Regions from separate parts of the Clavibacter rahimiani genome, predicted to be linked through region 1. Evidence: riboswitches for the same ligand, from Rfam matches in the RefSeq annotation. Region 1 holds a riboswitch; the other holds the start of a gene.
The links. Region 1 has a riboswitch for thiamine pyrophosphate ahead of ACT7CP_RS07085 (ECF transporter S component). Riboswitches for the same ligand answer to the same signal wherever they lie in the genome.
Positions count from the first base shown of each region.

Region 1 (14,872 bases):
GCCGGCACCCGGCCCCGCGACCGAGGACGTGCAGGCCATCTCCGCGGACGTCACGTCCGCGTGGGCCCCGCGGCTGTAGTATCCTCGTCATGGCCGTCCGCGAGAGCGGGATCGGCCGCATGGTGGGCGTAGCTCAGTTGGCAGAGCGCTGGCTTGTGGAGCCGGAAGTCGCGGGTTCGAGCCCCGTCGTCCACCCCACCGGGAAGGGCCGGGATCCGAGAGGGTCCCGGCCCTTCCGTCGTCTCCGTGCCGTCGTCTGCGCGCGACCGGCCCCGGCAGGCTGCCGCGGCGGGATCCGCCCGTACGGCGTGTGCGAGGGTGGACCCGTGCTGCACTGCGATCCCGAGGACTTCGAGCGACTGGTGGTCGACGAGCTCGACGAGCTGCCGGACGAGATGGTCGACGGCCTCGACAACGTCGTGTTCGTCGTCGAGGACCGGCCCGAGGACGGCTCGCTCGACCTCCTGGGCCTCTACGACGGCGTGGCCATGACCGAGCGCGGCCAGTACGGGTTCGGCGAGATGCCCGACCGGATCGTCGTGTACCGCGAGCCGCACCTGCACGAGGCCGAGGACCTGGACGACCTGCGCGACCTCGTCCACGTCACGCTCGTGCACGAGATCGCGCACTTCCACGGCATCGACGACGACCGGCTGCACGAGCTCGGCTGGGCCTGAGCTCGACGGCCCCTCGCCCGGTCATCGCCTACCCCGGACGCACGACGCCGGACGCACGACGACCCCGGTGCCGCGTGGCGGGCCGGGGTCGTCGTCGAGGCGCTCGCGCGCCGGGAGGGAGAGGGGTCAGAGCTCGAGGGACTCGTCGTCGCCCTCGCCGAGCACGTCGTCGCTGCCGTCGGCCACGAACGTGTAGGTGACGCGCTGCTCGCCCGCGACCTCGGAGACCGCGCCGGCGCGGTACTGGAACAGCGACTCCTTGCCCTCCACCGCGGACATCGTGCTGATGGTCTCGTCGTGCTGGCCGTCCACGAGGACGCGGGTCTCGGTGGTGCCTTCGAGGGGGCCGTCAGCGAAGACGGCGAGGTAGCGGACGTCGGTGGGTGCGGAATCGGTCATGGGCTCAGGCTACCCGGCCGTCGCGACGGCGTCCGTGCGCACGACGACGTCGGCCAGGGCACGCGGATCCTCCCGCGCGAGGTGGGCGCGCCACTGGGCGTCCCACCGCTCCCACTCGACGGCGAAGGACGCGCCGTCGCGGGCGATGGCGCGGGACCGGCGCACGGCGTCGTCGGCCTCCACCCACACGCGGCGGGTGGCGAGGCGGGCGGAGACGCGGGTGAGGGAGCCGCAGCCCTCGACGACGAGCGGGCGGGCCGGATCCAGGTCGTGCCATCCCGCGGGGGCGTCAGCCGCCCAGTCCCAGCGGCGCCACCGAGGTCGACCGCCCGGGCGCATCTCCGGGAGCACGGCCTCGAGGTGGCGCGAGGCGGCCTCCAGGCCGTCCCAGCCCGGGTAGACGTCGTCGAGGCGGAGGAGCTGCGCACCGGGCGCCAGGTGCGCGGCGGGGTCGCCCTCGCGGATGAGGGCGTCCGCGAGGGTGGACTTGCCGGATCCGGACGGGCCGTCGACGAGGACCAGCGCCGGGCGCCGCTCCCCCGCGTCAGGCCGCAATGAAGTCCCACGTCCCGGCCGCCACCGACGCCGTCACGGACGCGGCGGCCACCAGCACCGCGACGGCCAGCACGAGGGCCTCGCGCCGCCCGACGACACTGGGCCGGGCCCACGTCCGGGCCCCCGGACCGCCGAAGCCGCGCGCCTCCATCGCGGTCGCGAGCTTGCTGCCGCGGCGGATCGAGAGCACGAGCAGCGCGAACGCCTGGCCGGCGAAGCGGCGGACCCGGCCCCGGTCGGCCACGCCGCGCGCACGGCGCGCGAGCTCCAGGGACCGCCAGTCGTCGAGGAGCAGGCCGACCAGACGGACGCCCGCGAGGGCCCCGAGGACGAAGCGCGACGGCAGGCGCCACACCTGCGCGAGGCCGTCGGCGAGGTCCGTCGGGTCGACGGAGGAGAAGAGGATCAGCGACGCCACGCCGATCGCGAGCACGCGGAGCGTCGTGGCGACCGCGAGCAGCACCGAGCCCTCGCTGATCACCACGAGGAGGAACTGGGCGTACACGTCGCCCGACGTGCGGCCGTACAGCAGGATCGTGATCCCTGCACCGGGCGCCGCGATCCAGATGGGGATGCCGCGCACGAGGAGCGCGCGCGGCCGGATCCCCGTGGCGGGCAGGAGCAGCAGCTCCAGCAGGAGCGCCGTGCCGGCGGACACGACGTCGAGGCTGAGCACGAGGACGAGCGTCAGCGCGAGGGCGGCGGCGAGCCGGGCGACCGGGTTCACCGACGCGAGACCCGTGGCGCGGGAAGCGGGCAGGACCTCGGGCGGCGCGGCGCTCATCGCACGACCTCGAGCCGCGCGGGCCCGCCGGGGACGGGATCGAGGCGCAGCACGTCGTCCGCGAGCGCGCGGACGAGGTCCGCGTCGTGCGTCACGGCGAGCACCCCGACGCCCTCGCGGTCGACCAGGTCGGCGAGGAGCGCCACGAGCTCGGCCCACGTGCGGGCGTCCTGCCCGAAGGTCGGCTCGTCGAGGACGAGGAGGCGCGGCGCGGTCGCGAGGGCCGTCGCCACCGACAGGCGGCGCTTCTCCCCGCCGGAGAGCGTGAACGGGTTCGCCCGCGCGAGGCCGTCGAGCCGCAGGCGGACGAGCAGCTCGTCGACGCGGCGCGCGGCCTCCGCCGGGTCCATGCCCACGGCGCGCGGGCCGACCTCGAGCTCTTCGCGCACGGTGGCGGCGAGGAACTGGTGCTCGGGATCCTGGAAGACGGTGCCGATGCGGGCGGCGAGCTCGCGGGAGCGCCAGGCGGCGGGATCCTCGGCCAGGCCGTCGGCCAGCCGCGGCTCGGCGCGGACGCGGCCCGACGACGGAGGCAGCAGGCCGCCGAGCGTCAGGGCGAGCGTGCTCTTGCCGCCGCCGTTGGGGCCGGTGAGCGCGGTGGTCCGGCCCGCGGAGAGGCGGACGCCGATCGCGTCGGCCACGGCCGCGCCGCGACCCCGCCCGACGGCGAGGCCCTCCGCCCGCACGAGCGGCACGGGGGCGGCGGCCACGCGGACGGGCGCCGCGGGCTCGCGCCCGGGGACCCAGACGCCGACCGCGGCGAGCGACGCGCCCTGCTCGCGGAGGACGTCGTCCGGTGCGCCGTCGGCGAGGATCCCGCCGTCGGCGGCGAGGACGACCACGCGGTCGACCAGGTCCCGCCACACGGCGACGCGGTGCTCGATGACGACGAGCGTCGCGCCGGTCGCCTCGACCACCGCCTCCACGGCCCGGCGGACCTCGCCGACGCCCTCGGGGTCGAGGTTCGCGGTGGGCTCGTCGAGGAGGAGGAGCCCCGGCCGCATCGCCAGCACGCCGGCGAGGGCGAGCCGCTGCTTCTGCCCGCCGGACAGCGCGGTCGTCGAGCGATCGAGCGCGACGTCGAGGCCGACGGCGTCGAGAGCGGTGCGCACGCGCGGCCAGATCTCGTCGCGCGGGACGCCGAGGTTCTCGCAGCCGAACGCGACGTCGTCGCCCACGCGGGAGAGGATCACCTGGGCGTCCGGGTCCTGCAGGACGAGCCCGGCGCGGCCCCGCTGGGACGCCGGATCGCGGCCGTCCACGAGCAGGGATCCGCGCGTCTCGCCCTCGTCGTCGCCGCCGAGGACCCCGGCCAGCGCGTGCATGAGCGTCGTCTTGCCGGCCCCGGACGCGCCGAGCAGGAGCACGCGCTCCCCCGGCTCGATCGCCAGGTCGACGTCGCGCACGGCCCAGGCGCTCCGGCCGGCGTGGCGCCAGCCCCACCCGGCGGCGCGGACGGACGCCCCGCCGCGGACGTCGGCCGAAACCTCCACGCCGGGGAGCGGGACCCGGGCGGGCGGCGCCCCGCGGCCCGGACGCCGCACGGTCAGACGCGGGCCGCGGTGTCGCGGCCCGAGGCGAAGCGCGACAGCGCGCCCGTGCGGGCGAGCGCCCGCGCCACGAGCCAGGACAGCATGCCCGCGATCACAGCGCCGGACACGAGCGCCGCGCCGGTGTAGATCGCGACGAACAGGGGGCTGGATCCCGGGTAGTAGGTGATGAGGTCGGTGATCGCCATGCCGAGCCCCGCGCCCATGCCCGCGAGGACGGCGACGTAGGCCCGCCAGTTCGCGTAGAGGAAGACGAGGAGGACGAGCTCCGCGCCGAGCCCCTGCGTGAGGCCCGAGAGCAGCGTCCCGACGCCCCACACGTTGCCGACGAGCATCGAGACGAACGCCGCCAGCAGCTCGCCGTAGAGGGCGGCGCCGGGCTTGCGGATCACGATGCCGGTGAGGACGCCGGCGAAGAGCCACCCGCCGCCGGCCAGGGCCTGGAGACCCGGGAGGAGGGGCTCGAAGAGGCCGCTGACGGGGACGGACGCCGTGTTCCAGACGACGAAGACGAGCCCGGAGGCGACGCCGAGGACGCTGGCCACGACGATGTCGATGACGCGCCAGCGGGCCCGGAGGCCGGAGCGCGGGACGCGGGGGTCCGCGTCGACGGAGGCGGATGCGGTGGACGAGGGTGATGCGGTCACTTGTCGTGCCCTTCTGGTATGCGGAAGAGGGCACGGGTACGAGATGAAAGCCTCCCTGCGCTGGCATGATCCAGATCAGGTTCGACGGTCGAAGATTGGGGATCTTCCTCTCAGCCCGGCTCACCGGACTCCCGTGTTCACCGCGATCCTAGCGCGAGCGGCACGCCCCGGACGCACGGGAGCGCGGACGCCCGAGGGCACCCGCGCTCCGCGGCGGACGGTGGGGAGGCGCTACTTGAGCGTCTTGATGAGCTTGACGAGCACCTTGCCCGAGATCCAGATGACGGGCGTCGCGACCGCGAGCAGCGCGATCACGTTCGGCTGGAAGCGCACCTCGCCGTCGGTCGCGATGTACGCGCCGATGGGCCAGGTCGCGCCGCCGCCCCCGCCGCCGCCCGCGACGTTGCCGTCGGAGTCGGGCAGGTCGCTGCCCCCGCCGAAGCCGTACCAGGCGAATGCCACCGGCACGATGGTCGAGCCGTCGATGTCGAGGGGGTCGCCGTAGACCGTCCCCACTCCGGCGTTCTTCACGTTCTCTGCGAGCTGTGCGACGAGGTTGGTCATGGGTCCCACCGTACCCCGCGGGCCCGCGGAGGATGCGGGTCGATCCGGGTCCTCGCGGTACCCTCGCCCCTGGTGCGTCGCTGCGTCGCATCCGGCCTCCCGCCGTTGCGGCCCACGCGGATCCACCGCCTGCCCCGCCCCCGACGGACCCGCGCACGCGCGCCCCGCCGGTGGACGAGTCGACCCAACTGGAGGACCACTTGCACACCTGGCCCGGAAACCCCTACCCCCTCGGCGCGACCTTCGACGGGAGCGGCACGAACTTCGCCCTCTTCAGCGAGATCGCCGACGCCGTGCAGCTGTGCCTCATCGACGAGGACGGCACCGAGACCCGCGTGGACGTGACCGAGGTCGACGCCCACGTCTGGCACTGCTACCTCCCGCACGTGCAGCCGGGCCAGCGCTACGGCTACCGGGTGACCGCGCCCTACGAGCCGGAGAACGGCCACCGGTCGAACCCCGCGAAGCTCCTGCTTGACCCCTACGCCAAGGCCACCTGCGGCGAGTTCGACTGGCACCCGTCGCTGTTCGCCTACGAGTTCGGCGACCCGTCCAGCCGCAACGACGAGGACTCGGCTCCGCACATGATGCTCGGCGTCGTCGTCAACCCGTTCTTCGATTGGGACGGCGACCGCCTCCCCCGAACGCCCTACAGCGAGACCGTCGTCTACGAGGCGCACGTCAAGGGGCTCACCCAGCTGCACCCGCGGATCCCCGAGGAGCTGCGCGGCACGTACGCCGGCATCGCGCACCCCGCGGTCATCGACCACCTGCAGCACCTCGGCGTCACCGCCATCGAGCTCATGCCCGTGCACCAGTTCGTGCAGGACAACACGCTGCTGGAGAAGGGCCTCCGCAACTACTGGGGCTACAACACGATCGGGTTCTTCGCGCCGCACAACGCGTACTCGTCCACGGGCGAGCTCGGCCAGCAGGTGCAGGAGTTCAAGTCCATGGTGCGGGCGCTGCACGCGGCCGGCATCGAGGTCATCCTCGACGTGGTCTACAACCACACGGCCGAGGGCAACCACCTCGGGCCGACGCTCTCGTTCAAGGGCATCGACAACCAGGCCTACTACCGGCTCATGGAGGACGACCCCACCTACTACATGGACTACACGGGCACCGGCAACTCGCTCAACGTCCGCCACCCGCACTCGCTGCAGCTGATCATGGACTCGCTGCGCTACTGGGTGACCGAGATGCACGTCGACGGCTTCCGCTTCGACCTCGCGTCGGCGCTCGCGCGCGAGTTCTACGACGTCGACAAGCTCGCCACCTTCTTCGAGCTCGTGCAGCAGGACCCGGTGGTGTCGCAGGTCAAGCTCATCGCGGAGCCGTGGGACGTCGGCCCCGGCGGGTACCAGGTGGGCAACTTCCCGCCCCAGTGGACCGAGTGGAACGGCAAGTACCGCGACACCGTGCGCGACTTCTGGCGCGGCGAGGCGTCGTCCCTCGGGGAGTTCGCGGCGCGGATCACGGGCTCCGCCGACCTCTACGAGCACTCCGGCCGCCGCCCGGTCGCGTCGATCAACTTCATCACCGCACACGACGGCTTCACCATCGCCGACCTGGTCTCGTACAACGAGAAGCACAACGAGGCCAACGGCGAGGACAACAACGACGGCGAGAGCCACAACCGCTCGTGGAACATGGGCGTCGAGGGTCCGACGGACGACCCGGTGATCGCCACGCTCCGCGGCCGCCAGCAGCGCAACATGCTCGCCACGATGCTGCTCTCGCAGGGCGTGCCGATGATCCTGCACGGCGACGAGCTCGGCCGCACCCAGCAGGGCAACAACAACACCTACGCGCAGGACAACGAGATCAGCTGGGTGCACTGGGACCAGGCCGACCAGCCGCTCGCGGAGTTCACCGCGAGCGTCGTGCGCCTCCGCAAGGAGCACCCGACCTTCCGGCGCGGGCGCTTCTTCGACGGCCGGCCCGTGCGCCGCGGCGAGGGCGAGCCGCTCCCCGACATCGTGTGGCTCGACGCCGACGCGACGCCGATGGTCGACGACGACTGGGAGTCCGGCCTCCGCGCCATCGGCATGTTCCTCAACGGCAACGGGATCCGCGGGCGCGACCGCCGCGGCGAGGACATCTACGACACCCACTTCCTCCTCTACTTCAACGCGCACGACGAGCCGGTGTCCTTCACGCTCCCGTCGGACGAGTACGCGGACGCGTGGGAGACCGTGATCGACACCGCGGGCGTCGGAGCCGACTCGACGGCCCTCCGCGCGAGTAGCGTCGTGGATGTGGCGGCCAAGGCGCTCGTGGTGCTGCGCGCCTACACCGAGCCCGAGGTGGAGCCCGACCACTCGGTCGCGGCCAGCCTCGCCGTCCTCACCCACTCGCAGGCCGACCGGCCCGCCGCAGATCCAAGGAGCGACATCAGTTGAGAACCCCCATCTCCACCTACCGGTTCCAGGTGCGGGAGTCGTTCGACCTCGCCGCCGTGGCCGAGCAGCTGCCCTACGTGAAGGACCTCGGCGCGGACTGGGTGTACCTCAGCCCGATCCTCACGGCCGAGCCCGGATCCGACCACGGCTACGACGTTGTCGACCACTCGCAGGTCGACCCGACGCGCGGCGGGGCCGCGGGCCTGAAGGCCGTCGCCGACCGGGCCCACGAGCTGGGGATGGGGGTGCTCGTCGACATCGTCCCGAACCACGTCGGCGTCGCCACGCCCGTGGAGAGCCTGTGGTGGTGGGACCTCCTCACGCACGGCACCGCGAGCCGCTACGCGGACGCCTTCGACATCGACTGGGACTTCGGCCGCGGCAAGGTGCGGATCCCCGTGCTCGGCGACGGCGACGACGAGCTCGACCAGCTGCAGCTGGCCCGCGGCGACGACGGCACGGTCGAGCTCCGGTACTACGACCAGCGGTTCCCCGTCGCGCCCGGCACGGCCGAGGACGCGGCGGACGCCCGCACGGTGCACGAGCGCCAGTCCTACGAGCTCGTCAACTGGCGCCGCGCGGACGCCGAGCTCAACTACCGCCGCTTCTTCGCGGTCAACACGCTCGCGGGCATCCGCGTCGAGCTCCCGCGGGTCTTCGAGGAGTCGCACGAGGAGATCTCCCGCTGGTTCCGCGAGGGCCTCGCGGACGGCCTCCGGGTCGACCACCCGGACGGCCTGCTCGACCCGAAGGGCTACCTCGACGACCTGGCGCGGCTCACGGGCGGAGCGTACGTGCTCGTGGAGAAGATCCTCGAGCCCGGCGAGACGCTGCCCACCGACTGGGCGACCGCCGGCACGACGGGCTACGACGCGCTCGCGGAGATCGACCGCGTGCTCGTCGACCCCGACGGCCAGGTCGAGCTCGACCACCTCGACGCCGCGCTCCGCGGCCTGCCCCAGGGCGAGCTCACGAACTGGGCCGACATGATCCGCGGCACGAAGCGCGCCATCGCCGACGGGATCCTCCGCAGCGAGGTGCTCCGCCTCGAGCGCCTCGTGGAGGACGCGCCCGCCGACGCCGCGGACGCCATCGCCGAGCTGCTCGCCACCTTCCCCGTCTACCGCAGCTACCTGCCCGGCGGGATCGAGCACCTCGAGCAGGCCGCCGACGCCGCCCGCCTCAGCCGGCCGGACCTCGTCGCGACCATCGGCGCGCTCATGCCGCAGCTGTCCGACCCGACGACGCTCGTGGCGCAGCGCTTCCAGCAGACGAGCGGCATGGTGATGGCGAAGGGCGTCGAGGACACGGCGTTCTACCGCTACTCGCGCCTCGTCTCGCTCAACGAGGTCGGCGCGGACCCGTCGATCTTCGCGATCGACGTCGACGACTTCCACGCGCGCCAGCAGGAGCGCCAGCGCATCGCGCCGCACGCGATGACCACGCTGTCGACGCACGACACCAAGCGCGGCGAGGACGTGCGCGCCCGCATCGACGTGCTCTCCGAGACGCCCGAGGCCTGGCGCGACGCGCTCGGCCAGCTGCGCGAGGTCGCCCCGACCGGCGACGGCCCGTTCGAGAACCTGCTCTGGCAGACGCTCGTCGGCACCTGGCCCGCCTCGCGCGAGCGCCTGCACGCGTACGCCGAGAAGGCCTCCCGCGAGGCCGGCGACTCGACCATGTGGACCGCGCCCGACGAGGCCTTCGAGGAGCGCATGCACGCCCTCGTCGACGCCGCCTTCGACGACCCGCGCGCCCGCACCATCGTCGCCGGGCTCTACGACCGGCTCTCCGGTCCCGGCTGGTCGAACTCGCTGGCGGCCAAGGCCATCCAGCTCACGGCCCCGGGCATGCCCGACGTCTACCAGGGCAGCGAGCTGTGGGAGACGAGCCTCGTGGATCCCGACAACCGCCGCGAGGTCGACTTCGGCATGCGCCGCTCCGCCCTCGACGCCGTGCTCAAGGGCGCCGAGCCCGGGATCGACGAGACCGGCGCCGCGAAGCTCCTGGTCACCGCGCGGGCGCTCCGCCTCCGCCGCGACCACCCGGAGCTGTTCACCGGCTACGAGCCCGTGCACGCGACCGGCGACGCCGCGTCGCACGTCATCGCCTTCGACCGGGGCGGCGCGATCACGGTCGCGACCCGCCTCCCCGTGGGCCTCGAGACCGGCGGCGGATGGGGCAGCACGTCCCTGACGCTGCCCGAGGGCGAGCTCGTCGACCACGTCAGCGGACGCCGCGTCGACGGCGGCCGCGTGTCCGTCGCCGCCCTCCTCGCCGACTACCCGGTCGCGATCCTCGCGCCCGCCTCCACCGCCGCCGATCTCACCCCCGGGAGCTGACATGACCGACGACCGCTTCGACATCTGGGCCCCGAAGGCCCGCACCCTCGCCCTGTCCGTGGGCGACGAGCGCCTGCCGCTCTCGCCCGTGGGCGACGGCTGGTGGACCCTCGACGCCGAGCGCGCCGAGGCCCTGCCCTCCGGCGACCTCGACTACGGCTACCTCGTGGACGACTCCAACACCCCGCTGCCGGATCCGCGCTCCCGCCGCCAGCCCGAGGGCGTCCACGGCCGCTCGCGCACCTACGACCCGTCGTCCTTCGCGTGGACGGACCAGGCGTGGACCGGCCGCCAGCTCGCCGGCGCCGTCATCTACGAGATGCACATCGGCACCTTCACGCCCGAGGGCACGCTCGACTCCGCCATCGACCGGCTCGACCACCTCGTCGCGCTCGGGGTCGACCTGGTGGAGGTGCTGCCGGTCAACGGCTTCAACGGGACGCACAACTGGGGCTACGACGGCGTCCTCTGGTACGCCGTGCAGGAGACCTACGGCGGACCCGAGGCGTACCAGCGCTTCGTCGACGCGTGCCACGCGCGCGGCCTCGGCGTCGTGCAGGACGTCGTCTACAACCACCTCGGACCGTCGGGCAACTACCTGCCCGAGTTCGGCCCGTACCTCCACGAGGCGTCCGCGAACACGTGGGGCTCCAGCCTCAACCTCGACGGCGAGGACTCCGGCCCCGTCCGCGAGTACATCATCGACAACGCCCTCATGTGGCTCGGCGACTACCACGTCGACGCCCTCCGGCTCGATGCGGTGCACGCGCTCGTCGACCACACGGCCACGCACCTCCTCGAGGAGCTGGCGGTGCAGGTCGACGTGCTGTCCGCGCACGTGGGTCGCCCGCTCACGCTCATCGCGGAGTCCGACCTCAACGACCCGAAGCTGATCACCTCGCGCGAGGCGCACGGCTACGGGCTCGACGCGCAGTGGAGCGACGACTTCCACCACGCGGTCCACGTCGCGCTCACGGGCGAGACCACGGGCTACTACGCGGACTTCGCCTCGCTCGGGGCGCTCGCCAAGGTGATCACGCGCGGCTTCTTCCACGACGGCACGTGGTCGTCGTTCCGCGGCCGCGTGCACGGGCGCCCGCTCGACACCGAGCGGATCCCGGCGCACCGCCTGGTCGTCGCGAACCAGAACCACGACCAGATCGGCAACCGCGCGACGGGCGACCGCCTCACCGCGACGCTCGACGAGGGCGGGCTCGCGCTGGCCGCGGTCCTCACGCTCACGTCGCCGTTCACCCCGATGCTCTTCATGGGCGAGGAGTGGGGCGCGACCACGCCGTGGCAGTTCTTCACGTCGCACCCCGAGCACGACCTCGGCGAGGCGACCGCGAAGGGCCGCATCGAGGAGTTCGAGAAGATGGGCTGGGACGAGTCCGTCGTGCCGAACCCGCAGGACCTCTCGACCTTCCAGGACTCGAAGCTCGACTGGTCGGAGCTGTACGGCGCGGCCGACGCGGACTCGCCGCACGCGCGCCTGTTCGCGCTCTACTCCGAGCTGATCCGCCTCCGCCGTGCGCACCCCGACCTCACCGACCCCCGGTTCGCCGAGGTCGAGGTCGAGGTGCACGAGGAGGCGCGCCTCCTGGTGATGGACCGCGGCGAGCTCTCGATCGTCGTGAACCTGTCCGACGAGGAGCGCCGCGTGCCCGTCGTCGGCGAGCGTCCCGCCCTGCTGCTGCGCACCGCGCCGGGCGTCGCGCTGGGTGACGACGAGGTCGTGCTGCCCGCGCGCACGGCCGCGATCCTCGGCCCGGTGACGGACACCGCGGAGGCCCTGCTGGCCTGATCCACCGCACCCGGGGCGGGGTCCGACGCGGCGCGCGAGCGCTCGTCGGGCCCCGCCCTTCGTCGTCCTTCGTGCGTGCTAGGTTCGTCCTGGCCGGGGCTGGGGGGCACGCCGACGTTGTTCCCGCATGTGCAGCCGGAGGCTCCAACTCCAGGGAACGGACACTCGTGCGCATTTCTGTCATCGGCTGCGGATACCTCGGCGCCGTCCACGCGGCGAGCATGAGCCGGCTCGGCCACGAGGTCGTCGCCGTCGACGTGGACGCGGCCAAGATCGCCGCCCTCCAGTCGGGCGTGGCGCCGTTCTTCGAGCCCGGGCTGCCGGAGCTGCTCACCGAGCAGCTCGCCACGGGCCGCCTCCGGTTCACGACGGACATCGCCGAGGCCGCAGGAGCCCGGGTCCACTTCGTCGCCGTCGGGACGCCGCAGAGGCGCGGCGAGAACGCCGCCGACCTCACGTACGTGGACGCCGCGATCGACGCGCTCATCCCCCACCTCGCCGACGGCGACGTGGTGGCAGGCAAGTCCACTGTGCCCGTCGGGACCGCGCGCCGCCTCGCCGAGCGCGTCCACGCGCGGGTGCCCGGGGCGATCCTCATGTGGAACCCGGAGTTCCTCCGCGAGGGCTTCGCCATCGTGGACACGCTGACGCCCGACCGCTTCGTCTACGGCCTGCCCGCGGGCGACGCCGGCGAGGCTGCCCGCGCCGCGCTCGACGAGGTCTACGCCACGGCCCTCGCCACGGGGACCGCGCGCGTCACGACCGACTACGAGACCGCGGAGCTCGTCAAGGTGTCGGCCAACGCGTTCCTCGCGACCAAGATCTCCTTCATCAACGCCATGGCGGAGGTGTGCGAGGCGACCGGCGCCGACGTCACGCAGCTCGCGGACGCCATCGGGTACGACGACCGCATCGGCCGCCGGTTCCTGAACGCCGGTATCGGATTCGGCGGCGGCTGCCTGCCGAAGGACATCCGCGCGTTCATGGCGCGCGCGGGCGAGCTCGGGGCCGACCAGGCGCTCACGTTCCTCCGCGAGGTGGACTCCATCAACATGCGGCGGCGGGTGCGCGCGGTGGACGTGGCGCGCGAGGTGTGCGGAGGATCCCTGCTCGGCCGCAACATCGCGGTTCTCGGCCTCGCCTTCAAGCCGGAGTCCGATGACGTGCGCGACTCCCCCGCGCTGAGCATCTCCGCGCAGCTGCAGCTGCAGGGCGCGCGCGTGCTGGCCACGGACCCCTATGCCAACGAGAACTCGCGGCGCCGGTTCCCCGAGCTCACCTACGTCGACACCTGGCAGGAGGCGGCGCGCGACGCCGACGCGGTCATGGTGCTGACGGAGTGGAAGCAGTACCGCGCCATCGACCCCGCGGAGCTGAAGGCGATCGTGGCCACGCCCGTCATCGTCGACGGCCGCAACTGCCTCGACCCCGTCGCGTGGCGCGCCGCCGGGTGGCGCTACCGGGGCATGGGTCGGCCGTAGGACGACGCGGACGCCGCCCTGCGGTCAGCGGCCGCTCGTCGCGGCGACACCCGCGACGGTCGTCCCCGCGGCCAGGAGGAACAGGATCACCGCCACCGGGATCAGCAGCAGGAGGCCGTTGAGCACGAGCCCGGTGATCGCGAAGCCGCGGCCGGCCGGCTCCTTGCGCACGCCCACGATGCCGAGGATGAGCCCGACGATCGGGCACACGACGGTCCAGAAGAGGACCAGCGAGACGAGGCCCAGCACCATCGACGTGATGCTGAGGCCCTTGGGCGGCGCCGCCGCGTAGACGGGCTGACCCCAGGGGATGACGGCCGGCGTGGGCGGGACCGGTGCGGGCGCCAGGCCGTAGGGCGCGACGGGCGGGGCCGGCGGCGGGACGGGCGCCCCGGCGGGCGGCGACCCCGGTGCCCGCGATCCCTCCTCGGCGGACGGGTGGGAGGGGGCGGGCGCGGCGGGATCGGTCATGGTGGTCCTCGTCAGTCGGGCGGGTGTCCCGGGACGGTACCGCGCGACGTCGCCTCCGAGCGCGGATCCGACACAGCGGTGCGCTTCGCGCCCGGACGGCGGAGGAGCGACGCCGGGCCGATGGCGCCGCGGCCGAAGCGCTCCGCCGCCTGGTCGACCGTGCGCTCGGCCTCGCGCCAGCCCTCGTCGGCGTCCCACAGGGCGACCGCGCGGTTGTCGGCGTCGTCGAGCTGCTCGGCGCGGACGCCCACCAGCCGGATGCGGTCGCCGGGCCGCGCGACCTGGTCGTACACGTCGCGGATCTCGTCGTAGATGCGGCGCGCCACGTCGGTGGGCTCGGACAGCGTGCGCGAGCGCGTGATGGTACGGAAGTCGGAGTAGCGGAGCTTGAGCGAGACCGTGCGGGCGGTGAGCCCGGCCCGCCGCAGCCGCTCGGCGACGCGCGTGGCCTGGCCGAGGAGCTCCCGGCGGACGATGCCCGGATCCGTCACGTCGTCGTGGAACGTGTTCTCGTGGCCCATGCTCTTCTCCTCGCGGTGGGTGCTGACCCGCCGCGGGTCGCGCCCCCAGGAGAGGTCGTGCAGCCGCGCGCCCGCGGACTCGCCCAGCATGGACTGCAGCGTGGGCAGGGGCGTGTCGGCGATGTCCGCGACCGTGCGGAGCCCGCGGCGGAGGAGCGACTCCTCGGTGGTCTTCCCGACGCCCCACAGCGCGCCCACCGGCAGCGCGTGCAGGAAGGGCAGCGTCTCCGCCGCGGGGATGACGAGCAGGCCGTCCGGCTTGCACCGCGTGCTCGCGAGCTTGGCGACGAACTTGGTGGACGCCGCGCCGACCGAGCAGGTGAGGCCCGTCTCGGCGTGCACGCGGCGGCGGATCATGGCGCCGATCTCGGCCGGCGACCCGAAGAGCCCGCGCGCGCCGGCCACGTCGAGGAACGCCTCGTCGATGCTGAGCGGCTCGACGAGCGGCGTGACGTCGCGGAAGACGCCCATGACGACCATCGACCAGTGCACGTACTTCTCCATGTGCCCGCCGATGACCGTGGCCTGCGGGCAGAGGCGCAGCGCCTGCGCCATGGGCATGGCCGAGCGGACGCCGAAGCGGCGCGCCTCGTAGGTGGCGCTCGTGACGACGCCGCGGCCCGAGGAGCCGCCCACGATGACCGGCGTGCCGCGGAGCTCCGGGCGCTCGAG
Region 1 covers NZ_CP199790.1:1,477,538-1,492,409, reverse strand. The annotation lists gene orn (oligoribonuclease) at 1-79, shown strand, start outside; tRNA gene ACT7CP_RS07115 (tRNA-His) at 123-198, shown strand; gene ACT7CP_RS07110 (metallopeptidase family protein) at 327-677, shown strand; gene ACT7CP_RS07105 (hypothetical protein) at 804-1,076, opposite strand; gene ACT7CP_RS07100 (nucleoside/nucleotide kinase family protein) at 1,086-1,631, opposite strand; gene ACT7CP_RS07095 (energy-coupling factor transporter transmembrane component T family protein) at 1,621-2,415, opposite strand; gene ACT7CP_RS07090 (ABC transporter ATP-binding protein) at 2,412-3,959, opposite strand; gene ACT7CP_RS07085 (ECF transporter S component) at 3,962-4,612, opposite strand; TPP riboswitch at 4,648-4,748, opposite strand; gene ACT7CP_RS07080 (hypothetical protein) at 4,844-5,176, opposite strand; gene glgX (glycogen debranching protein GlgX) at 5,377-7,581, shown strand; gene treY (malto-oligosyltrehalose synthase) at 7,578-9,923, shown strand; gene treZ (malto-oligosyltrehalose trehalohydrolase) at 9,925-11,727, shown strand; gene ACT7CP_RS07060 (UDP-glucose dehydrogenase family protein) at 11,895-13,208, shown strand; gene ACT7CP_RS07055 (DUF4190 domain-containing protein) at 13,233-13,679, opposite strand; gene ACT7CP_RS07050 (DNA polymerase IV) at 13,691-14,872, opposite strand, start outside.

Region 2 (14,872 bases), 860 kb from region 1:
GCTGACCCACCGGGTCCGCTCGGTGAAGGTCGGCTCCGGCTCGCTCACGGTCGTCGTGCGCACGAGCGCCGCGCAGTCCTTCGACTCGGTCGACACGACGTACTGCTGGACCGAGGGCGCCGACGGCGACCTGGGCCTCCGCGTCGACATCGTGCCGAGCGCCGGGTGGGCGATCACCTGGCCGCGCGTCGGGATCCGCATCGACCTGCCCGCGAGCGTCACGAACGCCGAGTGGTTCGGCACCGGGCCGCTCGAGTCGTACCCGGACTCGCGCAGGGCCGCGCTCGTCGGCCGGTTCTCGTCGCTCGTGGACGACCTGGGCGCCGTGTACTCGCGACCCCAGGAAACCGGCCACCGCAGCGACCTGCGGGAGCTCGAGCTCGGCACGTTCGACGGCGAGGGCGGCATCGTGATCCAGGCGCTGCCCGACATCGCGGGCCGCCGCCCCGGCTTCACGGCCTCGCGCCACACGCCGCAGGAGCTCGACCGCGCGGCGCACCCGCACGAGCTGCCGGCCAGCGAGGCGGTGCACCTCTACATCGACGCCGCGCAGCACGGGCTGGGCTCGCGCGCGTGCGGGCTCGACGTGCTGCCCGAGCACCAGCTGTGGCCGTCGGCCCGGACGCTGGAGCTCACCATCCGCAGCCGCTGACCGCGGAGCACGTGACGGGCCGCCCCTCCGGCGGCCCGTCGCTCGCCCTCCGGCCGGAGGGCGGGCAAGCTGGAGACGACGGCGTCCGATGGCGGGCGCGAGGAGGACGCATGACCGACACCATCGAGCAGGGCACCGCGGGCACCAACTGGGCCGGCAACTACGCCTACCGGGCACGGACCGTGCACGCACCGACGAGCATCGAGGAGCTGCGGACCATCGTCCGCGACGCGTCGAGGATCCGGGTGCTGGGATCCCGCCACTCGTTCAACGACATCGCCGACTCCGAGGAGCTGGTCTCGCTCACCGAGCTGCCGGCCGACCTGGTGATCGACCGCGACGCCAGCACGGCCACGTTCTCCGCGGGCCTCGCCTACGGGAAGCTCGCGGAGCTCCTCGGCGAGGAGGGCCTCGCGATCCACAACCTCGCGTCGCTGCCGCACATCTCGGTGGCGGGCGCGATCGCGACGGCGACCCACGGATCCGGCATCGGCAACGGCAACCTCGGCACGGCCGTCGCGGCCCTCGAGCTGATCACGGCCGACGGCGAGACCGTCACCTACCGCCGCGGGGACGACGACTTCGACGGCGTCGTGGTGGGCCTCGGCGCGCTCGGCGTGGTCACGCGCGTGACCCTCGACGTCGAGCCCTCCTACCTCGTGCGTCAACGCGTCTTCGAGGGCCTCAGCTGGGACGCGTTCGACCGGAACCTCGAGGACGTCTTCGGCGGCGCCTACAGCGTCAGCGTCTTCACGCGCTTCGGCGAGGCCACCGACCAGGTGTGGCTGAAGAGCCGCGTGCAGCTGGGCGTCGACGGCCAGCCCGAGGACGAGGTCGTCATGGAGGAGTACTTCGGGGCGCCCGCCGCCACCGAGGAGCGGCACCCGATCCTGGGCATCGATCCGGTGAACAGCACCTCCCAGCTCGGGGTCGTCGGCCTCTGGTCCGACCGCCTCTCGCACTTCAAGATGGGCTTCACGCCGAGCGACGGCGAGGAGATCCAGTCGGAGTTCCACGTCCCGCTCGACCGCGCGGTCGAGGCGGTGCAGGCGCTCCGCGCGATGGGCGACCGGATCCGCCCGATCCTCCTCGTCTGCGAGCTGCGCGCCGTCGCCGCCGACGAGCTGTGGCTGAGCCCGCAGAACGGGCAGACCACGATCGGCCTGCACTTCACGTGGAAGCGCGAGCAGGAGGCCGTGGAGGCGCTGCTCGTCGAGCTCGAGGCGGCGATCCGCCCGTTCGGCGCGCGTCCGCACTGGGGCAAGGTCTTCACCGCCACGGCGGCCGACATCGTGCCGCTCTACCCGCGCGCGGGCGACTTCCTCGCCCTCGCCGAGCGCCTGGACCCCGCGGGCAAGTTCCGCAACGACTGGTTCGAGCGCTCGCTCCGCGGCTGATCCGCATCCGCCGCTGACCGGCACCGCACCCGCGATCCCGACGCGCCGAGGCTTCTCCCTCGGCCGCGGGAATCGCGGGTCGGCGTCGCGCTCGGCGCGTAGGGTGAGCACCATGGCGCCCGAGACCTCCTCCTACGTGCCCGCCCCCGGGCGGATCACGATGTTCTCCACCACCTGGTGCGGCTACTGCCGCCGGCTGAAGTCGCAGCTCGATCGAGCGGGCATCGGCTACGACGAGGTGGACATCGAGCAGGTGCCCGGCACCGCGGAGCTGGTGGCGGCCATCAACGGCGGCAACCAGACCGTCCCCACCGTCCTCTTCCCCGACGGCTCGTCCGCCACCAACCCGTCGCTCGCCGACGTGACCGCGAAGGTGGCCTGAGCCATGCAGCACCACGACCTCAGCGTCATCCCCGAGTTCCTCGCCGCCTGGATGCGCGAGCAGCGCTGGTTCGCCTCGAAGGGCACCGAGCCCCGCCTCGAGCGCATCGGCGGCTGGAGCTTCAGCGACGAGGGCTGGTTCGCCCGCATCGAGACGCACCTGATCATCGACCACGGCAGCGCGAAGCCCGTCCTGTACCAGGTCCCGCTCACCTACCGGCAGGCGCCGCTGGAGGAGCTGAAGCCCTTCCACATCGGCAGCGTCGTCGAGGACGACGGCGTCGAGCTGCACGTCTACGACGGCCCGCACGACCCCGCGTACGCGTGGGCGCTCATCCGCACGATCCTCGACGAGCGCGACGCCGACGTCGACGAGACCTCGCTCGGCGCGACCGCCCGCGGCCAGCGCCAGCCGGGCGTGGAGATCGCGACCGTCGTCGGATCCCACGTGCTCTCGGGCGAGCAGTCGAACACGTCGATCATCTACGACATGGTCTCGGCCGACGGCACGGCCGCGAACTCCATGATCGTCAAGGTCTTCCGCGCGCTGCACCACGGCGAGAACCCCGACGTCGTGCTCCAGTCCGCCATCGCGGGCGCCGGATCCCGGCTCGTGCCGCAGACCATGGGCAGCGTGCTCGCCGAGTGGAGCGACTCCGGCCGCGAGGAGGGGCACGCCATCGGGCACGTCGCCTTCGCGCAGGAGTTCCTGCCCGGCGTCACCGACGCCTGGCGCGTCGCGCTCCGCGCCGCCGAGGCCGACGAGGACTTCCAGGCGCAGGCCCGGGCGCTCGGCGAGGCGACCGCCGACGTCCACGCCACGCTCGCCGCCGCGCTCCCCACCGTCGAGGCGACCCCCGAGGTCATCGAGGGCATCATGGTCAGCTTCCGCCGCCGTCACGCGACGGCCGAGCGCGAGGTGCCGGAGATCGCCGCGTTCCACGACGCCATCTCCAGCGTCTACGACGCAGCCGAGCACGGCGAGTGGCCCAAGCTGCAGCGCATCCACGGCGACTACCACCTCGGCCAGGTGCTCTCCGTGCCGAACCGCGGCTGGGTCCTCCTCGACTTCGAGGGCGAGCCGCTCCGCCCGATGCACGAGCGCTCGCTGCCCGACGTCACCCTGCGCGACGTCGCCGGCATGCTCCGCTCGTTCGACTACGTCGCCGGGTCCTACGCGCTCGCGCACCCCGGCAAGTCCGCCGCGTCATGGGCGTCGGATGCGCGCCGCGCCTTCGTCGACGGCTACATCGCCCGCTCCGGCACCGACCTCCGCGCGAACCGGGCCCTGCTCGACGCGTTCGAGATCGACAAGGCCGTGTACGAGGCGATCTACGAGGTCCGCAACCGTCCGGGCTGGCTGTCGATCCCGCTGCAGGCCGTCGCGCGCCTCGCCACCCGCTCGAGCACCATCGGTCGGGAGACCACGCCCGGCGCGACGGGTCCGCGCGAGGCGGGGCCGATCTCCTCCTGACGCCACCCCGCCCTCCCTGGGGGCGGTCTCCGCGCGCGACGCGGCCGCGCACCTACCGTGACGGGACGCGCCGTCCCGCACCGGGGCGTCCTCACCCCGACGGAGACAGCATGCTCGGCTGGATCCTCCTCGCGCTCGTGGGCGCGGGCCTCATCGCCCTGTCCGTCCCGGCCGGGCCCGCGGACCCGGCGTCCGGGTGGTGGGGCGCCGCGGGAGGGATCCTCGTCGTCGTCGGCGCGGTGGTCGGGGCCGTCCGCGGCCGACGCGGTGGGCGGCGGCGGCAGCTCCGTCGATAGGCTCGTCGGATGACCGACCCCGCCGTCCCGGCCGTCTCCGAGTCCTCCTCCCCCACCCCTCCCGTCGCGGATCAGCGCCCCATCGAGCGCACCTTCCACGGCGACACCTTCGTCGACCGGTACGAGTGGCTGCGCGACAAGGACGACGCCGACGTCATCGCGCACCTCGAGGCCGAGAACGCGTACACGAAGTCCGCGACGACGCACCTGGAGCCGTTGCGCGAGCGGATCTTCACCGAGATCAAGGACCGCACGCAGGAGACCGACCTCTCGGTCCCCGTGCGCGAGGGCGACTGGTGGTACTACGCCCGCACGGTCGAGGGGTCGCAGTACGCGATCCGCTGCCGCCGCCCCGTCCAGGGCCCCGACGGCTGGACGCCGCCCGTCATCGAGGCCGCCGACGACGGCGTCGCGGTCGAGGGCGAGCAGGTGCTCCTCGACTCCAACGCCGAGGCGGAGGGCCACGAGTTCTTCTCGCTCGGCGCGTTCGAGGTCAGCCCCGACGGATCGCTCCTCGCCTACTCGGTCGACGTCGAGGGCGACGAGCGCTTCACCCTCCGGATCCGCGACCTCGCCACGGGCGAGGACCTCGCCGACGAGATCCCCGGCACCAGCCACGGCGCCACCTTCTCGGCGCACGGCGACCACCTCTTCTACGTCACGGTCGACGACGCCTGGCGCCCCGACACCGTGTGGCGCCACCGCGTCGGCACGCCCGCCGCGCAGGACGTGAAGGTCTTCACCGAGCCCGACGAGAGCTACTTCACGGGCTTCGGCATGACCCGCAGCCGCCAGTACCTGGTGATCCAGGTCGGCTCGAAGATCACGACCGAGGTGCTGCTGCTCGATGCCGGCGACCCCACGGGCACCTTCCGCCCGGTGTGGCCGCGCCGCCACGGCGTCGAGTACGACGTCGACCACGCGGTCATCGACGGCAGCGACCGGCTCCTCATCCTGCACAACGACGGCGCCACGAACTTCGAGCTGATCGACGTGCCCGCCGACGATCCCACGTCCACGACCGACCGCCAGGTCGTCATCCCCCACGACGACGACGTGCGCCTCGAGGACGCCAGCGCGTTCGCCGACCACGTCGTCGTCTCGTACCGCCGCGAGGGCCTCACCCGCGTCGGCGTGATCCCCTTCGACCGGGTCCTCGACGGCGAGCAGCTCCACGAGATCGCGTTCGACGAGCCGATCTACACGGTCGGCACGGCCGGCAACCCCGAGTTCGCGCAGCCCACCGTGCGCCTCGGCTACACCAGCCTCGCGACCCCGGCCACCACCTACGACTACGTGCTCGCCACCCGCGAGCTCCGCCTCCTCAAGCAGCAGCCCGTGCGCGGCGGCTACGACCCGGACGACTACGTGCAGACGCGCGAGTGGGCGACCGCGGAGGACGGCACCGAGATCCCGCTGTCGGTCGTCTACAAGCGCGGCCTCGTGCACCCCGGCACGCCCGCGCCGCTCCTGCTGTACGGCTACGGCTCGTACGAGGCGAGCATCGACCCGTCGTTCTCCATCGCGCGGCTGTCGCTGCTCGACCGGGGCATGGCGTTCGTCATCGCGCACGTGCGCGGCGGCGGCGAGATGGGCCGCCGCTGGTACGACGAGGGCAAGACGCTCACGAAGCGCAACACCTTCACCGACTTCGTCGCGGCGGCCGACCACCTCATCGCGCGCGGGTGGACGAGCCCCGACCGCCTCGTGGCCGAGGGCCGGAGCGCCGGCGGCCTGCTGATGGGCGCGGTCGCGAACATCGCGCCCGACCGCTTCGCCGGGATCCTCGCGGGCGTGCCGTTCGTGGACGCGCTCACGAGCATCCTCGACCCGTCGCTGCCGCTCACCGTGATCGAGTGGGACGAGTGGGGCGACCCGCTGCACGACCCCGAGGTCTACGCGTACATGAAGTCCTACACGCCGTACGAGAACGTGCGCGAGGACGTGGAGTACCCGCGGATCCTCGCGGTCACGAGCCTCAACGACACCCGCGTCCTCTACGTCGAGCCCGCGAAGTGGACGGCCCGCCTCCGCGAGGTCGGCGCGCCCGTGCTGCTGCGCACCGAGATGCAGGCCGGCCACGGCGGCAAGTCGGGCCGCTACGACGCGTGGCGCGAGCGCGCCTCCGACTACGCGTGGGTGCTCGACGTGGCGGGGCTCGCGTAGAGGCGGTTCGTCCGTCACCCGCGGGGGGCCACCCGCCCTCCGGCCGCCATCGCCGACGCACCCAGGCAGAGCAGGAGCGCTCCGACGAGGATCGCGTTCCCGTAGGCGGCCGGCCGGGCGTCCCGCACGACGCTCAGGAGCCACCCAGTCGCGACGGTGCCGAGGAGCGACGTGAGCGCCACGGCCGGGGTGGTGATCGCGGTCACGCGCCCCATGAACCCAAGCGGTGTCGCGGCCTGCAGGATGGGCCCCTGCGCGACGACGTACAGCGAGAACGCGACGCCCGCGATGCCCATGAGCGCCACGGCCGCCTCGAAGGCGCGCACCTGCGAGTAGGCGACGTAGACGGCCCCCATCGATCCGAGACCCGCGAGGAATGCCGCGCGCGGCGTGACGACGGCCGCCAGGCGCGGAGCGAGGAGCGATCCGGCGAGTCCGCCGAGGCTGAACGCGCCGCTGACGACGCCGTACTGCGCGGGCGTGAGCCCCAGGTGTTCGAGGGCGAACAGGGCGAGCACCGAGTTGTTGATCCCGAGCGAGAGGCCGTAGACCGACACCCCGACGATGACCAGGCGGATCGACGGGGTCCGCCAGGCCACGGAGAGACCGGCGACGAACTCCGGCCAGTAGCGACGTGCCGCGTCCGCATCCGGCCGCGCCGACCGCGCACCCTCCACCCTGCTGACGCACACCGCGGACAGCGCGAACGTGAGGGCGTTCACCGCCAGTGCGGGGAGAGGCCCCAGCAGCGCGTAGAGCGCGGGTCCCGCCGACGTGGCGATGACGGCGATGCCGACGGCGGCGAACATCATCTTCCCGGCGGCGTCCGCACGTCGATCCTCGGGGAGGAGCACCTGGAGCGCCGCGGCGCGTGCGGGCAGGAAGAACTGCGAGGCCGCGCCGATCAGCGTGAGGGTCACCAGCAGCGCCACGATGACGAGGGCCTCGCCGCCCCTCGCCGCGATCGCGAGCATCGGGAGGAGCAGAGCGAAGCGGATCAGGTCGGCGGAGACCATCACCCTGCCGGCTCGCCAGCGATCGACGAGCACCCCCACCAGCGGCGCGACGACGAGGCGCGGCAGCGTGCTGGTCACGACGACCGCCGAGACCAGGGCAGGCAGCTCCGGCTCGCCCGCCGCGAGGCCGGTGATGAGCCAGACGGTGACGGTGGAGGCGAGCAGGTACTCACCGAAGGACGAGGTGGCCTGGGCAGCCCACAACCAGGCGAAGTCCCGGTTGATCAGCACTGGCTTGCCGGAAGCCGACGAGAGAGGACGCGTCATGTCGACCCGAGGAGGCGCTTTGCCTCGCGTCGGGTCGGCTCGTTGCGCGCGAACTGCGCCGCGATCACCAGTGCCTGGTAAGCGTCGTCATTGCCTCTTCTCGCCTCGTCGACCGCCATGATGTCCCGCCAACGCTCCCAGGTATCGTCGAAGGGCACCGTCGAGGGATGTCTCTCACGCCAGTAGTAGGCGAGCTCCTCGGGCCACCCTTCGTAGTGGGCGGCCCAACTTTCGGCGATCAACGGTGAAGCGAGTACACCCTCGGCCACGGGATCAGCGAGCGGCTGAAACCTGGCCTCCGCGCTGACTCGGACGCCATCACCGCGATTCCTTGCCCCACCATGCGGTGTGAACGTGTTGAAGACGAGCACGTCGCCTGGGTGCAGGTCGTATCGCACCTCACCTACGAGGAACGTTTTGTCGATCGCCCACCCAGATGGGTTCTCAGCGAGCTTCATGGGCATCACGGAGTCGCGATCCCTTCGAAACACCGGAAGGGATCCTGTGTCCGGCATCGTCCGGAAGAGAGGCGTCCACATAGTCAACTGGCTCATGCTCCCCTGCAGTTCAGGAAAGTCCTGATGCTCACCTGCCGGGAAGGAGAGCGGAGAGATTTCCGGAGGCACGGCCCGAAGATGCTTAAGGGGATGGACGAACACCTCATCGTGGTTCAATATCGCGGAAACCGCGTCTCGGACTGCAGGCGTGTGATACAGCGCTTCAAGGTCCTGCGAACGAGCTGTTACTTCGAGGAGGAAGTCCTCGGGTCGTTCATTTTCCCGTGCGACGTAGCGAAGCTGTCCGCGCCCGGTAATTGATCCGTCTGTGACACCCGACATACTGAACTGCCTGGCAATCTGCCTTTGAATTCGCCCGACGCGCTCCCGATCCAGGATGTCTCGCAACACCGCATGGCCGGTTTCGCGATAATGCGCGACGGCTTGCGTCGTGGCACTCATCGAACTCAACGGCCGCTCTTCGGGGTCGATAGACGAATGGCGTAGAGCATGTCGACCGAGTCGTCCAACTGAAACACCTCCGCGGCGAAGGACTCCTTGATCGCGGGAGTCATCCGCGCAGCGAGACCATGATGCTGACCTTCGAGAAGGAGCGCTTGACCAGCACTGCCGACGGAGACCAGGGCTCTCGCGTACGAGCGCTCGAGTTGCTCTGGCGCATCCTCGACCCGGTCCCAGGCGATGCCGAATACCACCCCGAGCCCAGGCCCATTCCCCCACCCCTGCCCCTGGATCATGGAGGCAAAATCGCTTGCCAAGAGCGCGCGCGGCACCTGTCGCAACGAGCGCGGTTGTGTGTCGACGATCCAAGCCGCATCTTTCCAGTCCTCCACGTCGCTCGTCACGACACCGCAAAGGAGTGCAGGCTCTTCGGCGAGAATCTGATAGAGACAGCGCAAGATGGACTCGAATGCAGGACGAAGCATCGACGTTCCTGCGTCCGCCGCGAGGCTACGACGCCTCACGGCACCGTGGAAGTCGAATCCTGAGACGATCTTGTCGTACATGTATCGACGAGGCCCGAGGTGAGACACGTCCATGCCGGGCGCGTCAGCCGCAATCTCCAGAAAACGATATGGGCGTGCCCAATTCGACTCCGCCCAAAAGCTCGGGATGTAGCTCATTCCGAGATGATCAATTGATCGCGTGATCAAAGCCAACCTTCCAGCCTCCCTCGAATTAGTACGGGAGCCTCTGCGGGACCCATTCCGTATCGATCGACGGTATATTGCAGGTCGATGTCGGTCGCCGAGCTGTAGCGCCAGTTGCAAAAGGCCGCGAGGGCGTGCAACTGTCCATCGGCGTGACCAGCGTCGACGAGTAGCGCGCGGAAGCTCCGCGGGTCTCGGTACCGGAACATCGCGCGTCGCACGACGGGCGCCAGTCTCACGTCCAGCACCCAGTCCGCGTCGGATGCAAGCTCCTCAGCGTCGGTGCCGCTTGGCGGCTGGTCGTTGACACGCACCAGTGCGTTGGATCGCGTGTCAAAGTAGTAATTGCCGGAAATGAACCTCGGAGACCTCAGTACCTCGACGAAACACTCCGTAGGGTGACGTGCTCCTCCACTCGGCACTGACCGATAGATCAGCTCTACCTGGTGGTATCCCGTATCGGGATCGTAGTACGCAGGTTGGCGATGTGTTTGACCGAACACACCGGCAAGAATCGCCGCAAGCTGATGTAGGTCTGAATTTCGAAGAGCATCCAGACCGAGATCGCTCGCTCGCTCCAAGGGGTGCGTGGAGAGACACGGGAGATCGAGATACACGTCGGGATACTCGTCAGCCTCCACATAACCGGCCATGATCCTTGCGTCTTCAACGCGTGCCGCCATTCCGCGCGACATATCCAGGAACGGGTGATCCTTTGTCGCGGCGTGGTACCCCGATACCCGCTGACGACCGGAAGCCTGCAGGCGAGCGCGAATGTCAGGAGACACGCCTTTCGTAGGTTCGCATGTCAGCGCCCCTTGAGATGCTATGTCCTGGGCCACATGAGGATCGAGGAGGACCGCGGGCTCCGACGTGGACCATTCAAGCCACGCGCGCCCCTCCGAATCATATTGAAGTGATGCGGCAGCGCTGACAACCATGGTTCAATCCTTCGGCTAAGGCAGTGGGGCCCGGCTGCGCCGGACCCCACTGCGAACAATTAGGACAGCCGCGCCCGCTTCGGCTTCAGGCGGGGCTTCGGGACGATCTGTACCAGGTTGCAAGCGCCCTCCTGGAGGAGGGCTGTCTTCACAGTGCTCGTCATTTCATTCTCCTTCGCTTGTCAGTTTTTCCTTAGCCGCCGAATAAGCCTGATCGGCATCGGCGTGGACTGAAGCGTATGCAGCTGAGGCACGAATCGCCACGCTATTGACACACCAACATGCCTTCTGTATGGTGCGCGCGGTGACCGCAAAGCGCATATGTAAATTTCCCCGGATAGCGAATTATGAGAAGCCTGACGCGACGAGACCCAAGCGGCAACGCGCGAAATGGCAACGTATTGCATCTGCGCATCGTGCGCCGTGGTTCGGGCTTTGCGTGCCGCGCGATGCGTCACCTCAGCAAGACGCGTGCTCAGTCAGGAAGTCTCTCCACTCGCACGGCAGTTGAATCTCCCGACTCATGGATCATCTGGGTACGGGCTACTGAGGGCTGTCCGTCGCGCGCCGACGGCGAGCGACTACATCACGCGCCTCGAGCCGCCGCGCGCCCCCTAGTGTGGATCCCTGACACGGGGTGCCCACGAGGGCTGAGATGAGACCCGTCGCACCTGATCCGGTTCGCACCGGCGGAGGGATGTCATCATGAGCGCTGCGCGCCCGTCCACCCACGAGACCACGGGAGCGGGGACCGCCTCGGCGGACCTCCTCCGCCTGCTGCGGGAGCGCACGCCGCTCGTGCAGTGCATCACGAACGCGGTCGTCACCGGCTTCACCGCGAACGTCCTCCTCGCGCTCGGCGTCGCGCCCGCGATGACGGACGTGCCGACCGAGGCGGGGCCGTTCGCGCGGATCGCGTCGGGCGTGCTCGTCAACCTCGGCACGCCGCACGCCGAGCAGCGGGAGGCCGCGGTCGAGGCCGCGCACGCGGCGCGCGAGGCGGGCACGCCGTGGGTGCTGGATCCCGTCGCGGTCGGTGCCCTGCCGGTGCGGACCCGGCTCGCGCACGAGCTGGTGGCGCTGTCGCCGACGATCGTGCGCGGCAACGCGTCGGAGGTCATCGCGCTGGCGACCGGCGGCGCCGGCGGCCGCGGGGTCGACGCGACCGACGCGGTGGAGGCCGCGCTCGACGCCGCGACGCTCCTCGCCCGCACCTACGGCACGGTCGTCGCCGTCTCGGGGCCCGTCGACCACATCACGGACGGCCACCGCGTCGTGCGCGTGCACACCGGCGACGCGCTCCTCACCAAGGTGACCGGCGGGGGCTGCGCTCTCGGCGCGGTGATGGCGGCGTACGTGTCGCTGGACCCGGATCCGCTGCGGGCCGCCGTGGCCGCGACGAGCGTCTACACGATCGCCGCCGAGGTCGCCGCCGAGGGTGCGCGCGGGCCCGGATCGTTCGCGGTCGCGCTCCTCGACGCCCTCGACGCCGTCACGCCCGAGCTCGTCGCCCAGCGCGAGCGCCTCTCGTGAGCGCGCTCGCCCTCTCCGTCTACCTCGTCACCGACCCCGCGCTCTGCGGCGAGCGCGGCGTGCCCGCGGTCGTCGCGGCGGCGGTCGCGGGCGGGGCGACGGCCGTGCAGATCCGCGACAAGCACGCGAGCGCGGCCGCCCTGCTGGCGACCGTGACGGCCGCCGCCGACGCGATCGACGCGCACGCGTCCGCGCACCCGGACGCCGCCCGTCCGCTGCTGCTCGTCGACGACCGCGTCGACGTCGTCCTGGCGGCCCTCGCCCGCGGCACGCGCGTGGACGGGGTGCACGTCGGCCAGTCCGACGTCCCGGCCGACCTCGTCCGGCGGATGCTCGACGCGGCCAGCCCCGACCGGCGGCTCGTCGTCGGCCTCACCGCGAACACGCCCGCGCACGTCGAGGCGGTGCGCGCGCTCCCGGCCGGGACGGTCGACTACCTCGGAGTGGGCGTGATCCGCCCCACCAGCACCAAGCCCGACCACCCGGCGCCGCTCGGCCACGACGGGTTCGGGATCATCGCGGGCCTCTCCCCCGTGCCGTGCGTCGCGATCGGCGGCGTGGACGTGCGGGACGTCGCGGCGATCGCGGCAGCGGGCGGCGCGGGCACGGCCGTCGTGTCGGCGATCTGCGCGGCCGACGATCCGGCTGCCGCGGCGCGCGAGCTCGCGGCGGCGTGGGCGCGCGTGCGCGGGGAGGGCGGCGAGGGCGACCACGCGGCGGCGGACGCGCAGGGCGCCGCGACGGCCACGGCCGAGGCCCCGGCGACGGCCGACGCGACGGGCACCCCGCACCCCGTGCCCGACCCGACCCGCGTCCCGCGCGTCCTCAGCATCGCGGGCACGGATCCGACGGGCGGCGCCGGCATCCAGGCCGACCTCAAGTCCATCGCGGCGAACGGCGGCTACGGCATGGCCGTCGTCACGGCGCTCGTGGCGCAGAACACGCGGGGCGTGCGGGAGATCCACGTGCCGCCCGTGGCGTTCCTGCGCGCGCAGCTCGACGCCGTCTCGGACGACGTCGCGATCGACGCCGTGAAGATCGGCATGCTCGGCTCGGCCGCCGTGGTCGACGAGGTGGCGGACTGGCTGCGCGCGGTGCGCCCGCCCGTCGTGGTGCTGGATCCGGTCATGGTCGCGCAGTCCGGCGACGCCCTCCTCCACGACGACGCCACCGACGCGCTCCGCCGCCTGCTGCCGCTCGCCGACGTGGTGACGCCGAACCTCCCCGAGCTCGCGGCCCTCCTCGGCGAGCGCGAGGCTGACGGCTGGGACCAGGCGCTCGCGCAGGGCCGCGCGCTGGCGGACCGGCACGGGGTCCGCGTCATCGTCAAGGGCGGCCACCTGCGCGAGGACGACTGCCCGGACGCGCTCGTGTCGCCGGGCACGTCGGGCACGCCGGGCGCGGAGGCCGCGGTCGACGTCGTCGCCGGCCCGCGCATCGCGACGACCAGCACGCACGGCACCGGCTGCTCGCTGTCGAGCGCGCTCGCGACGCTGCACCCGCGCCGCGGCGACTGGCTCGCGGCGCTCACGGAGGCGAAGGGCTGGCTCACCGGATCCCTCGCGCACGCCGAGGACCTCGACGTGGGCGCCGGCGCCGGCCCGCTCGACCACCTGCGCGCGCTGTGGGACGCCGCGGGGACGCACGCGGCCCCGATCTCGGCGGAGATGTGGGCGGGATCCGCGGACCTCCGCCGGGAGATCGACGAGCTCGCCTTCGTCCGCCGCCTGGGCGACGGCTCGCTGCCGGAGGCGTGGTTCTCGCACTACCTCGCGCAGGACGCGATCTACCTCCGCGCCTACTCGCGGGTGCTCGCGCGGGCGAGCCAGCTCGCGCCGACGCCCGAGGCGCAGGTCGCCTGGGCACGCTCCGCCGCGGACGCGATCGCCGCCGAGTCCGCGCTGCACGAGGAGTGGCTGGCGCGCCACCCCGCGCCCTCAGTCGTCGGACCCGTGACGCGCGCGTACGTCGACCACCTCCTCGCGCACGCGGCGACGAGCGACTACGCCGTGCTCGTCGCGGCGCTGCTGCCGTGCTTCACGATCTACGCGGACGTGGGCACGCGCCTCCGGACGGCGGGATCCGCGGCGGCGGCGTCCGGCGCCACTCACCCGTACGCGGCGTGGCTGGAGACGTACGCGGATCCGGCGTTCGCGGCTGCCACGGAGCGCGCGTGCGCGCTGGTCGACGAGGCGGCCGCTCTCGCGGGACCCGGGCGACGCGCGGCGATGCTCGAGGCGTCCCGCGTCTCCGCGGCCTACGAGCGCGACTTCTTCCGCGCCCCGGAGGCGCTCAGCTGATCGGAGGGCGCCGCGCCCGCGGATCAGCCTGGGGACGCCCCGGCCCCCTCCCAGCCGCACCCGCGGGAGGATGCGCGTGCCCCGGCGCGACCACCCGCGCCGGGGCTCCCCGTTCCACGACCCGGGCATCCTGCGTGCCCGACAGGAAGGACCCCGCATGCGCGTCCAGGCCGAGACCCCCGCCGTCCCGATGCCCGCCCACCAGTTCACGGGCGACGTCCGCCTCCGCTGGCTCTCCACCCCGCAGACGCCCGCGCAGCGCGCCGTCGTCGCGTCCGTCGTCTTCGCAGCGGGCGCCCGCACCGTGTGGCACTCCCACGTCCTCGGGCAGACCCTGCACGTGACCTCCGGGATCGCCCGCGTGGGCACGCGCGACGGCCAGGTGGTGGAGGTCGGTCCCGGCGGATCCGTGTACATCGCGGCCGGCGAGGAGCACTGGCACGGCGCCACGGCCCACGCGCCGATGGAGCACATCGCGGTCCTGGAGGACGGCGACGACCCGGTCGGCGCGACCGCCTGGGCCGAGCACGTGGCCGACGAGGACTACCTGCGGCCCGCCGCCCCCGCCTCCGTCGCGACGCCGGGCGCCACGCCCGCGGCCGCGCTCCCGGTGCCGCTCGGCCGCCCCGTGCTCGTGCACGCGCTCCGCTACACCGCGATGTACGGGCCGAAGCCGTTCGACGAGGCGCTCCTCGTGTACCTCGACAACGGCGCGTACAAGATCCTCTCGCCCGGCGAGGAGCACCACGGGAGCTACGTCTCGGCGGCGGCGACCGGCGT
Region 2 covers NZ_CP199790.1:2,333,888-2,348,759, forward strand. The annotation lists gene ACT7CP_RS11075 (glycoside hydrolase family 2 TIM barrel-domain containing protein) at 1-652, shown strand, start outside; gene ACT7CP_RS11080 (D-arabinono-1,4-lactone oxidase) at 763-2,049, shown strand; gene ACT7CP_RS11085 (mycoredoxin) at 2,162-2,431, shown strand; gene ACT7CP_RS11090 (maltokinase N-terminal cap-like domain-containing protein) at 2,435-3,904, shown strand; gene ACT7CP_RS11095 (LPXTG cell wall anchor domain-containing protein) at 4,015-4,200, shown strand; gene ACT7CP_RS11100 (S9 family peptidase) at 4,210-6,366, shown strand; gene ACT7CP_RS11105 (MFS transporter) at 6,381-7,649, opposite strand; gene ACT7CP_RS11110 (phytanoyl-CoA dioxygenase family protein) at 7,646-8,608, opposite strand; gene ACT7CP_RS11115 (hypothetical protein) at 8,614-9,291, opposite strand; gene ACT7CP_RS11120 (nitroreductase family protein) at 9,318-10,259, opposite strand; TPP riboswitch at 10,883-10,974, shown strand; gene thiM (hydroxyethylthiazole kinase) at 10,965-11,792, shown strand; gene ACT7CP_RS11130 (bifunctional hydroxymethylpyrimidine kinase/phosphomethylpyrimidine kinase) at 11,789-14,092, shown strand; gene ACT7CP_RS11135 (cupin domain-containing protein) at 14,250-14,872, shown strand, end outside.
Region 2: another riboswitch for thiamine pyrophosphate. It lies ahead of thiM (hydroxyethylthiazole kinase); the one in region 1 lies ahead of ACT7CP_RS07085 (ECF transporter S component).